DNA from 2 places in the Bradyrhizobium sp. 153 genome. Region 2 is predicted to be linked to the other one. Evidence: predicted binding sites of a transcription regulator. Region 2 holds the regulator's gene; the other holds the start of a gene.
The links. Region 2 encodes LexA, which represses DNA repair genes until DNA is damaged. Its sites were predicted from a motif close to TGTTCNNNNTGTGTTCNG; they were not measured.
Positions count from the first base shown of each region.

Region 1 (4,411 bases), on a different contig from region 2:
GGCTTCGATATTCCGGCTACGACTGCAAAACTCGTGGTGGCGCAATTGAAGGACAAGGGCGCAGTTACCCGCGGCTGGCTCGGCGTGCAGGTGCAGCCGGTGACGTCGGATATTGCCGACAGCGTTGGCCTCAAGGAGGCGCGCGGCGCGATCGTCGACAATCCGCAACCCGACAGCCCGGCGGCGAAGGCCGGCATCGAGGCGGGCGACGTTATCACCGCGGTCAACGGCACGGCGGTCAAGGATTCCCGCGATCTCGCCCGCACCATCGCCACCCTGGCGCCCGGCAGCTCAATCAAGCTCGACATCTTCCACAAGGGCGAAAGCAAGACCGTGACGCTGGCGCTTGGCGAGTTGCCGAACGAACGGCAGGCGCAGGGCAAGGCCTATGACGGCAAGGTGCAGCCGGGCACCGGCACGCCGCGCCTTGGGCTTGGTCTGGCTCCGGCCGGCGATGTGCAGGGCGCCGGCCGGGAGGGTGTCGTCGTCACGGAGGTTGATCCGGAGGGGCCGGCCGCGCAGCGCGGCATTCAGACCGGAGACGTCATCCTCAATGTCGGTGGCAAGGCTATCAGCAATGTCGCCGAAGTCCGTTCGGAGCTGGCGCAGGCCAAATCGTCCGGCAAGCGCAGCGTGCTGTTGCAGGTCAGAAGTGCGGATGCCACCCGATTCGTCGCGGTGCCGCTCGCGTAAGGCTGACTCCGATCAATACAAATCCAGAAAGGCGGCCTTCCGGCCGCCTTTCGCATTCGCACTCAAGATCCCACACGAGGCCACCGATAACATTCTCGTTAACGGCAGGGAGGGTGACCCGGTTCGTCCGAAAAAGCCGTGTTCGGCCATCAGACTTTCTGGCCGCGCATCTGCTCGGCGGCAATGAAGCCGTGGGGTCGGTTCGCGAGTGTGGAACTTCGAACCCCCTGACCGCTTTGTGGAACTGGCCGGTGGTTCGCATTTGATCGGTGCCGACATGGATCGATTGAAGCTCTCACTGATAAGTACGCTGCTCGTCGCGTGGTTCATCCTGCCGGCAGAAAACGCGCTCGGGCGCGACGATGGCCGCTATGCGAACTCGCCCCTGAAGCCATGGTTCGACAGCCTGCGCAGCCACCTCGGTCCGTGCTGCTCGGATGCGGACGGCTTTGCCGTCTCCGATCCCGATTGGGAATCGCACAACGGGCATTACCGTGTTCGGCTGGACGGGCAATGGGTCGAGGTGCCGGATGAAGCCGTCATCACCGAGCCGAACCGCGCCGGCCGCACCATGGTGTGGCCGGTGAAGACTGCGTTCGGAATTTCGATCCGCTGCTTCATGCCGGGCAGCATGATCTGACCGAGGTCAGCGTGACCGCTTGGTGGATTTGCGCTTTGACGATGCCCTGGACGATTTCTTGGAAGATTTCTTGGAAGTTTTCTTGGCAGATTTCTTGGACGTCTTCCGCTTGGAGGCTTTCTTCGGGACTTTCTTGCCCTTCTTGCGTGCCTTTGACAGTCCGATCGCAATCGCCTGCTTGCGGCTCTTCACGCGTCCGCCGCGACCGCCACGTCCACTCTTCGCGGTACCTTTCTTGTAACGCCGCATCTCGCTTTCGACATCGCTGCCGGAGCTGCGCGAGTAGCGGCGCTTCTTTGCCTTACGTGCCATGCCTTTTCTCCCTTGGCCGAGGAAGAACCGTTCGACACCGGCATGGTTCCGAACAGCACGCGTGCAATGTTCCCGGCGGTCAAGGCAGCCCTAGAACGAATTCGCCAGTTCGATCTCGGCCTCCAGCACCTGGATGCGCCGCGCAGCCTCGGCGAAGGACAGATCCCGCGCATATTGTGCCGGCTGATACGCCTCTTCGCTCAGCCGCTTCAATCTCAGTCCCTGCGCCCGTGTCATCTGCTCGCTAAGGAAAACCCTGGCGTCGTATTTGGCCTGAACCTGCATGTCGCTCCTCCGGTTTGAAAACATGACTTGACTATATGTTCTTATTTTGTTCTAACAAGCCATGGACAACAGAATTAACGAAATTCGGCGTAAAATCAGCGCCTTGAGGCTGGAAATGGCCGAGGTCGAGGCGTCTGTGCGCGATCTCGTCAACGGCGATTGCGACTGCACCGAACGAGCTCTGGCGCAGATCGATCTGCGCCGGAAAATCAACCTGCTGATCGATGAATGGAAGGCGGCTGGGGGCGGTGACGTCCTGCCTGACGTCCGCGGCCAGATGCATCTTCGCTCCGTGAAGAATGTCGACAAGGCGGCGCGCCTGTTGGCTGGCCACTAAGCGTGCGCGCAAGCGACATGCTGCCGATTGTCGATGCCCTCGGACACCTAACGGGCCGCGCTGTGCGGGCGGTGCCGGACGAGATCTGCGACAACGTTCCTCGTCCGCCGTGATGACGTGCCGGCGCGCGTCCGCGATGCTGCGAGGCCTTGTGCGGCGATCGCTATGCCTGGAGGAGGTGAAGCGGGCCGGCGGGCGATACGCTGGTCAGCGCGCCGAGCATGTGGCGCTAAAGTAGCAAAGTGTCTAGCGGTTTTCCGAAAAGATCATGCTCAAACAACAACCTGAAGCGCAATGACGATTCATCCATCTCATTGCGCTTTATGGCGCGAGGGTCTGGATGAACCGTCATCGTGCTTTGGTGAAGGGCCCCGCGCTGAACACGGGACTCTCACGTTACCGCGCAGAGTTCACTTGGTGTTGCTCATGCCGCCCTTGTTGTTCGTCATGGTGCCGCCCTGGTCGGAGCCGGGGCCAGAGCCGCCTTGACCGGAGGGATCGGCACCTTTGGAGGACTTGGTGTTCGCGCCCGTGGTCTGCGATGATGACATCGAGGACCCATGTTTGGCCTTGTGCGACTTCGCCTCCGCGGCGAACGGCGCGGCAGCGAGGCCAGTTGCCAACATTGCGGCGAGGGCGAGCTTGACTGTCTTCATATGGAGGAACTCCCTGGGTTAAATTGACGCAGGCGGCCAACTGCCGTTCCTCGCAGGAGTTCCCCAACAAAGCTTCTCCACGCGTCACGCGCGCTTCAAGATTGCTTGTTCTCTTCCAGGATGAACACGATGCCGGTGAGCGTCGCGCCGATCGCGAAGGTCGTCCCAGTGCGAGAGCGAACACAAGAGCGGCTTGGCTTCCGCCATGACTCAGCAGATTGGCGACGGCTGGATTGGAAAGAATGAGTGTGAGGCTGAAGGCGAGGCCGAGGGCTGCACCCATCATCGCATGTGTCATCAGCTTGATGAGGCCGGTGGGAGAGACCAGGCCCGACGACTTCTTCGCGCGCATGGAACCATGCACCCAAACGCGCGCGATAGTCATTAGTTCCATCTGGATGAAGGAATTTTCATCGCCAGCTTCATCCGACGTTCATGCCCGGCTTGCGAACATGAGGCCATCAACACGGGACATTTGATATGGGCAAGGTAGTCTTTCTGTACCGCTCGCTGGCCTATCGCAACGCGGCCGCAGACATCTTGCGCAAGGCGCGCAAGCTCCCGCGCGGCGCGGAGCGAAGCGCGGCCCGGCGCTACGCGAAGGCGTTGCGTGATCTCGCTCGAACGGAAGCTTGGCTCGAAGGACGCATCGCGCGCGACCCAAGGACGGAGCAGCGCATGACGAACACGGCGTCCGGCTAAAGCTCTCCCTTCCGATTGAAACGGAAGCTCTCGATTCTTGGCTTGACGCGCTTTCTTGACGCGAACCGGTTACCGCTTGGCTGGAAAACGCTCTAACCGGATGCGCGCTGCAACTCGGCCGCGGCGGCGGCATCAAATTTGCTGGGTGCTATCGTGGCCGGCTTGCGTGTCAACGGTACCTCGAGGCGGCACAACAGCCCCTCAGCGCGCCAATCGAATTTCGCCCGTCCGCCGAGCTGGGACTCGACGCTCGCGAGCAGGCTTCGCGTTCCGAAGCCTCGGGATTTCGGCGTCCTGACGAGCGGGCCGCCGGATTCCTCCCAGGTCAGCGTGAGGAGTTCGTCTTCGACCTGCCACCCGATCATGAGCCGCCCGGATCGTGTCGAAAGCGCGCCATATTTTGCCGAGTTGGTGAAAAGCTCGTGCAGAGCGAGCGCCAGTGTCTGGGCAGTCGTCGGCAGCAATTGAACCTCGGGGCCCGCCAACCTGATCTGGCCACTCGGCGAATAGGGTGCCAGCTCCTCGTCGATCAGCTTGGAGAGCTCGGCTCCCTGCCAGCTCGACAGCGACAGGATGGTGTGCACGCGCGCGAGCGCGTTGATGCGTCCCTCGACGGCATTGACATAGGCCTTGACCTCGTCGGCACGGGTGAGGCGCACGATCGATTGCGCCAATGCCAGCGCATTCTTGGCGCGATGATCGACTTCCCGCGCGAGAAGGTTCTGCTGCTCTTCGGCGCGCTTGCGTTCGGTGATGTCCACCGTAACGCCGCTCACCCGCACCACG
Region 1 covers NZ_JADPKH010000053.1:223,698-228,108, reverse strand. The annotation lists gene IVA91_RS13825 (Do family serine endopeptidase) at 1-693, shown strand, start outside; gene IVA91_RS13820 (hypothetical protein) at 971-1,333, shown strand; gene IVA91_RS13815 (DUF6496 domain-containing protein) at 1,340-1,645, opposite strand; gene IVA91_RS13810 (DUF3072 domain-containing protein) at 1,736-1,930, opposite strand; gene IVA91_RS13805 (hypothetical protein) at 2,046-2,267, shown strand; gene IVA91_RS13800 (hypothetical protein) at 2,678-2,923, opposite strand; partial or broken gene IVA91_RS37125 (hypothetical protein) at 3,019-3,275, opposite strand; gene IVA91_RS13795 (hypothetical protein) at 3,404-3,625, shown strand; gene IVA91_RS13790 (HWE histidine kinase domain-containing protein) at 3,718-4,411, opposite strand, start outside.
Region 1: the regulator LexA is predicted to act here: its motif matches at 1,967-1,984, upstream of IVA91_RS13810 (DUF3072 domain-containing protein).

Region 2 (4,411 bases):
CGTCCTCGCCATGGCTATCCTCGTACCGGTCTGTCTCGCCTTCCGGATCATGCCGTGACCGGTCTGAGCACGATTCTTCATGACGGAGATCACGCAGGATAAATCATCCTGTCGGCGCCTTTGCCTCGCGCCTGCACTCGGCTAGAACTTTCGCCGCCCATTGCCGATATGCTCAGCAGGAGTTTCCGCCCTTGGCCCTGATGCCGGTTTCTGACGCGCTTGCCGCGGTGCTGGCGGGTGCGGAGCCGCTGCCTGAAGCGATGGTTTCCCTCAACGAGGCCTATCATCGCGTGCTCGCACGCGATGTCCCGGCGCTGCGCACACAGCCGCCGGAAGCAATGTCGGCGATGGACGGCTACGCGGTGCGCGCGAGCGATGCAACAAAGCTCGATAGTACGCTCACCTTGATTGGCGAAGTGGCGGCGGGTCGTCCGTTCGCGGGAACGCTGGGCCCCGGCGAAGCCGTGCGGATCTTCACCGGCGGCGTCATTCCCAACGGTGCCGACGCGGTCGTGATCCAGGAGGACACGGTTGCGGACGGCAAGCGCATCACGATCAAGGAAGCCGCGATTGCCGGCCGCCACATCCGCCCCGCGGGCGTCGACTTCTCCGAAGGAGACGTGCTCCTGCGCAAGGGAACCCGTCTCACCGAGCGCGATCTCGCGCTCGCCGCCGCCATGAATCATCCGCAGCTTGCCGTCTGCCGCCGTCCGAAGGTCGCGATCCTCGCCACCGGCGACGAGCTGGTCATGCCGGGAACCACACCCGCTCACGGCCAGGTCGTCTATTCCAACGGCTATGCCCTGCACGCGCTCGCCCGCAGCGAGGGGGCCGATACCATCGACCTCGGCATTGCCGCCGATACGCTGGAGGCCACCACTGCCGGCATCCGCCGCGCCCGCGAGAGCGGCGCCGAGATCCTGGTCACGAGCGGCGGCGCGTCGGTCGGCGACCATGATCTGGTCCAGCAGGCGTTGAGGGACGAAGGCATCGCGATGGCGTTCTGGAAGATCGCGATGCGCCCGGGCAAGCCGATGATGCATGGGCGGCTCGGCGCGATGCGCGTGATCGGCCTGCCGGGCAATCCTGTGTCATCCTACGTGTGCGCCTTCCTGTTCCTGGTGCCGCTGATTCGCGCCTTGTCGGGACGATCCATGATTCATCACCGACAAGAACGCGCCGTGCTCGGCCGCGATGTGGATGCAAACGATATGCGCGCGGACTATCTGCGCGCACATCTGGAGACGCGCGACGATGGCACGTTGGTGGCCCTTCCCGTCAATCACCAGGATTCCTCGCTGCTTGCGAATCTCGCTGCAGCACAGGCACTTCTCGTCCGCGCACCGTTCGCTCCGAAGGCAGAAGCCGGCTCGCCTTGCGAGGTCCTGCGCCTGCCCGTCTGAACGCATCCACCACACGCGTTCCGCGAACTTTGTCCCGTTCACGGTAAATTAAGCAGTTGCGGAACACATATCGAACATATAGTGTCCGTTCATGATTTGTTTCGAGCATGTAGCGGTTCACCGCTCCAATTTAGCGTCTCGGAATCGAACGACATCAACCGGGGGACTTTGGTCGAGATGTTAACGCGCAAACAATACGAGCTTCTGCGGTTCATCAGCGAACGTCTGAAGGAAAGTGGCGTGCCGCCCTCCTTCGACGAGATGAAGGATGCGCTCGACCTGCGCTCGAAATCGGGCATCCATCGCCTGATCACCGCGCTCGAGGAGCGCGGCTTCATCCGCCGCCTGCCCAACCGCGCCCGCGCCATCGAGGTGATCAAGCTGCCCGAGCTCCAGGCCGCCGCCGGCAGCCGCCGCGGCTTCACGCCGAGCGTCATCGAGGGCAATCTCGGCAAGGTGCGCGCGAGCTCCAGTTCTTCCGCGGACGAAGGCGAGCGTCCCGTTGCGGTGCCCGTGATGGGTCGCATCGCGGCCGGCACGCCGATCGAAGCGTTGCAGACCCGCAGTCACACCATTAGCGTGCCGCCCGACATGCTCGGCTCGGGCGAACACTACGCACTCGAAGTGCGCGGCGATTCGATGGTCGAAGCCGGCATTCTCGATGGCGACATGGCGCTGATCCAGCGTAACGAGAGCGCCGATACCGGCGACATCGTGGTGGCCCTGATCGACGACGAGGAAGCGACGCTCAAGCGCTTTCGTCGCCGGGGGGCGTCGATCGCGCTCGAGCCCGCCAATGCCGCCTACGAGGTGCGCATCCTGCCGCCGAACCGGGTGAAGATTCAGGGCAAGCTGATCGGGCTGTACCGCAAGTACTGAGACGGGCCAGCGGTCATTCGATACCAATGATTCCGATTGGAGCGGACGATGGTCCGCTCCAGCTGGATAGTCTTTTGGTCTTGCGCAGATTATCCGGCCCCTCTCTCCGGCGCTCCATCCTCGGCATGCGGCTCCAAGCACGCATCGCTTGTGAAGAGATCGTGCGCAGGATCGCTTTAAGCGCCTTCGCAGCGTGCTGATCGCTTGCATCGGCCGCGCAAGCATTCGCAACTCAATTGCAGCACCATGCACGCAATCTGCGCACGTAGGGAGCGAGCTATTCCGCAACGCCTAAACTCCCATCAACCGACAGCCACGGCGAAGCTGGCCACATTCCCCCTCTCGGCGCCCGCAGGCCACGGGCGCTCGCATCCGCCGAATGCACTGAAGCGAGCTTTGTTCCTATGACTTCGGGAAAGATAATGTGATCGTGTCCGGCAACGCCAGCCGCAGATTTGCCCACAACCGAGCAGAGCGTTACGTGCTTCCACTCTGATAGAGGCTTGCGCCTCCGAAGGAGGCGCGGGTTGCTATCTTCGAATGAGGAGCACCCGATGTGTGACTACAGCCTGCATGCCGTTGCATCTCGCCCCGCCGAAGTCGGCGAGACGATCGTGTCGACAACGTTCCGCGGCACCTCAACGCGCGGCTTTGCTTCCGCGGCCGATCCGACCGTGGCCGTCTGCCTGCTGCCGGGAACGGAGCTCGCCTTCGCCGACAACGTCCGTTACGATAATCGCTGGATCTGGACGCGCACCATCAACTCCCGCGTCGGCAAGTTCGGCAAGATCGATCCGCACATACCCGACCGCCATCATGACGCGATCGAATTCCCCGACGGCAAATACGTGCTGGTGACGCAGCTCGTCGAAGGCCAGCGCGCAACCGTGCTGCAATTGCCGGTGACGCAGCCGGTCAGCGAGCGCGAGCACAAGCCGCAGATCGTTGCCGATAGCCGGTCGACGATCACGCGCCTGCCGATTGGCTGAGCCGTCCCCGCCCGCGGGGTCGGGCCAGGATTGAAATGCCATCGCCGGCCGAGGCCGGCGAGATGGTATAATTTGTGTGCTGCGGAGTCCGGTCGGACCCGGACCTACTCTTCGCATTTGTTTTTAATCGTCCGGCCCCTAATCGTCGACCTGCAAGTCGGTCTCCGCCGGCGTTGCATCCCGGTTGCGGGCCGCGGCCGTCCTCGGCACAAGGCTCCCATCGAAATCACCCTCGCCGGCGCCGGCCGGCAACCAGGGACGGCTTGTGCCTCTTGCTCTCACCGCCTGTATCGCAAAGCCGTCACCACGCTGCGTCAACGCCAGCGCGCCCTGGCTGGTGAGACGCTGCCGGTCGACCACCATCGCCGCGCAATCGGGCGGCGCGGGGCGCGTCGTGACCACCAGCGCGGCGCGACTGCAATCCTCAGCCAGCGCATCGATGCGCAGTGAAAGCGCGACCAGCCGACCGTCGGCAAGCGGCGTCACACAGCCGGACTCGTCGCACGACACGCCGTCAGCCAGCGAGCTACTCCCGGCATCGCGCGGATCGGCGTCGGCAGCTAACCACTCTTTGAGCAGAAAGCCATCCTTGCTCGCCCGGATCACATGCAACTGCCCGTCCCTGCCCCGCACCGCGACGCTGGCGCCGTCCCCGGCAATCAGGATGTCGGGCTGCCGCACCGACAGGCCCCACGCGATGGCGGCCAGCAGCACCAAGGCGCCAGACCAGCGCAAGGGCGTGCGCAACAGGCCCATCAAGATGATCCCGAGGCTTGCCGCGATCAGCGGCGCGGTGCCGAAGGCAGGGATCCGGCCGACTGCACCCGGCAGTGCCGCCACCCAGCGCGACACCGCGACCATCCAGTCGATGCCGATCCCCATCAGCCACCAGAACACGCTGTCAAGCCCAAAGGGAGCCGCGAGCAGTCCCAACAGGCCAGCCGGCATCACCAGTGCCGAGACCACCGGCATCGCGCCGAGATTGGCGAGCACGCCGAACGGGGTGACGCGATGGAAGTGGAAGGCGGCATAGGGCGTGGTCGCAAGTCCTGCGATCAGCGAGGCCAGGAATAGCATCGCGATCTCGCGGCCGCCCCACAGCGCGATACGGGCCGTCGCGGAATGATCGGGCGAGGCAAA
Region 2 covers NZ_JADPKH010000128.1:106,109-110,519, reverse strand. The annotation lists gene glp (gephyrin-like molybdotransferase Glp) at 192-1,403, shown strand; gene lexA (transcriptional repressor LexA) at 1,581-2,282, shown strand; gene IVA91_RS30625 (hypothetical protein) at 2,837-3,271, shown strand; gene IVA91_RS30620 (ComEC/Rec2 family competence protein) at 3,410-4,411, opposite strand, start outside.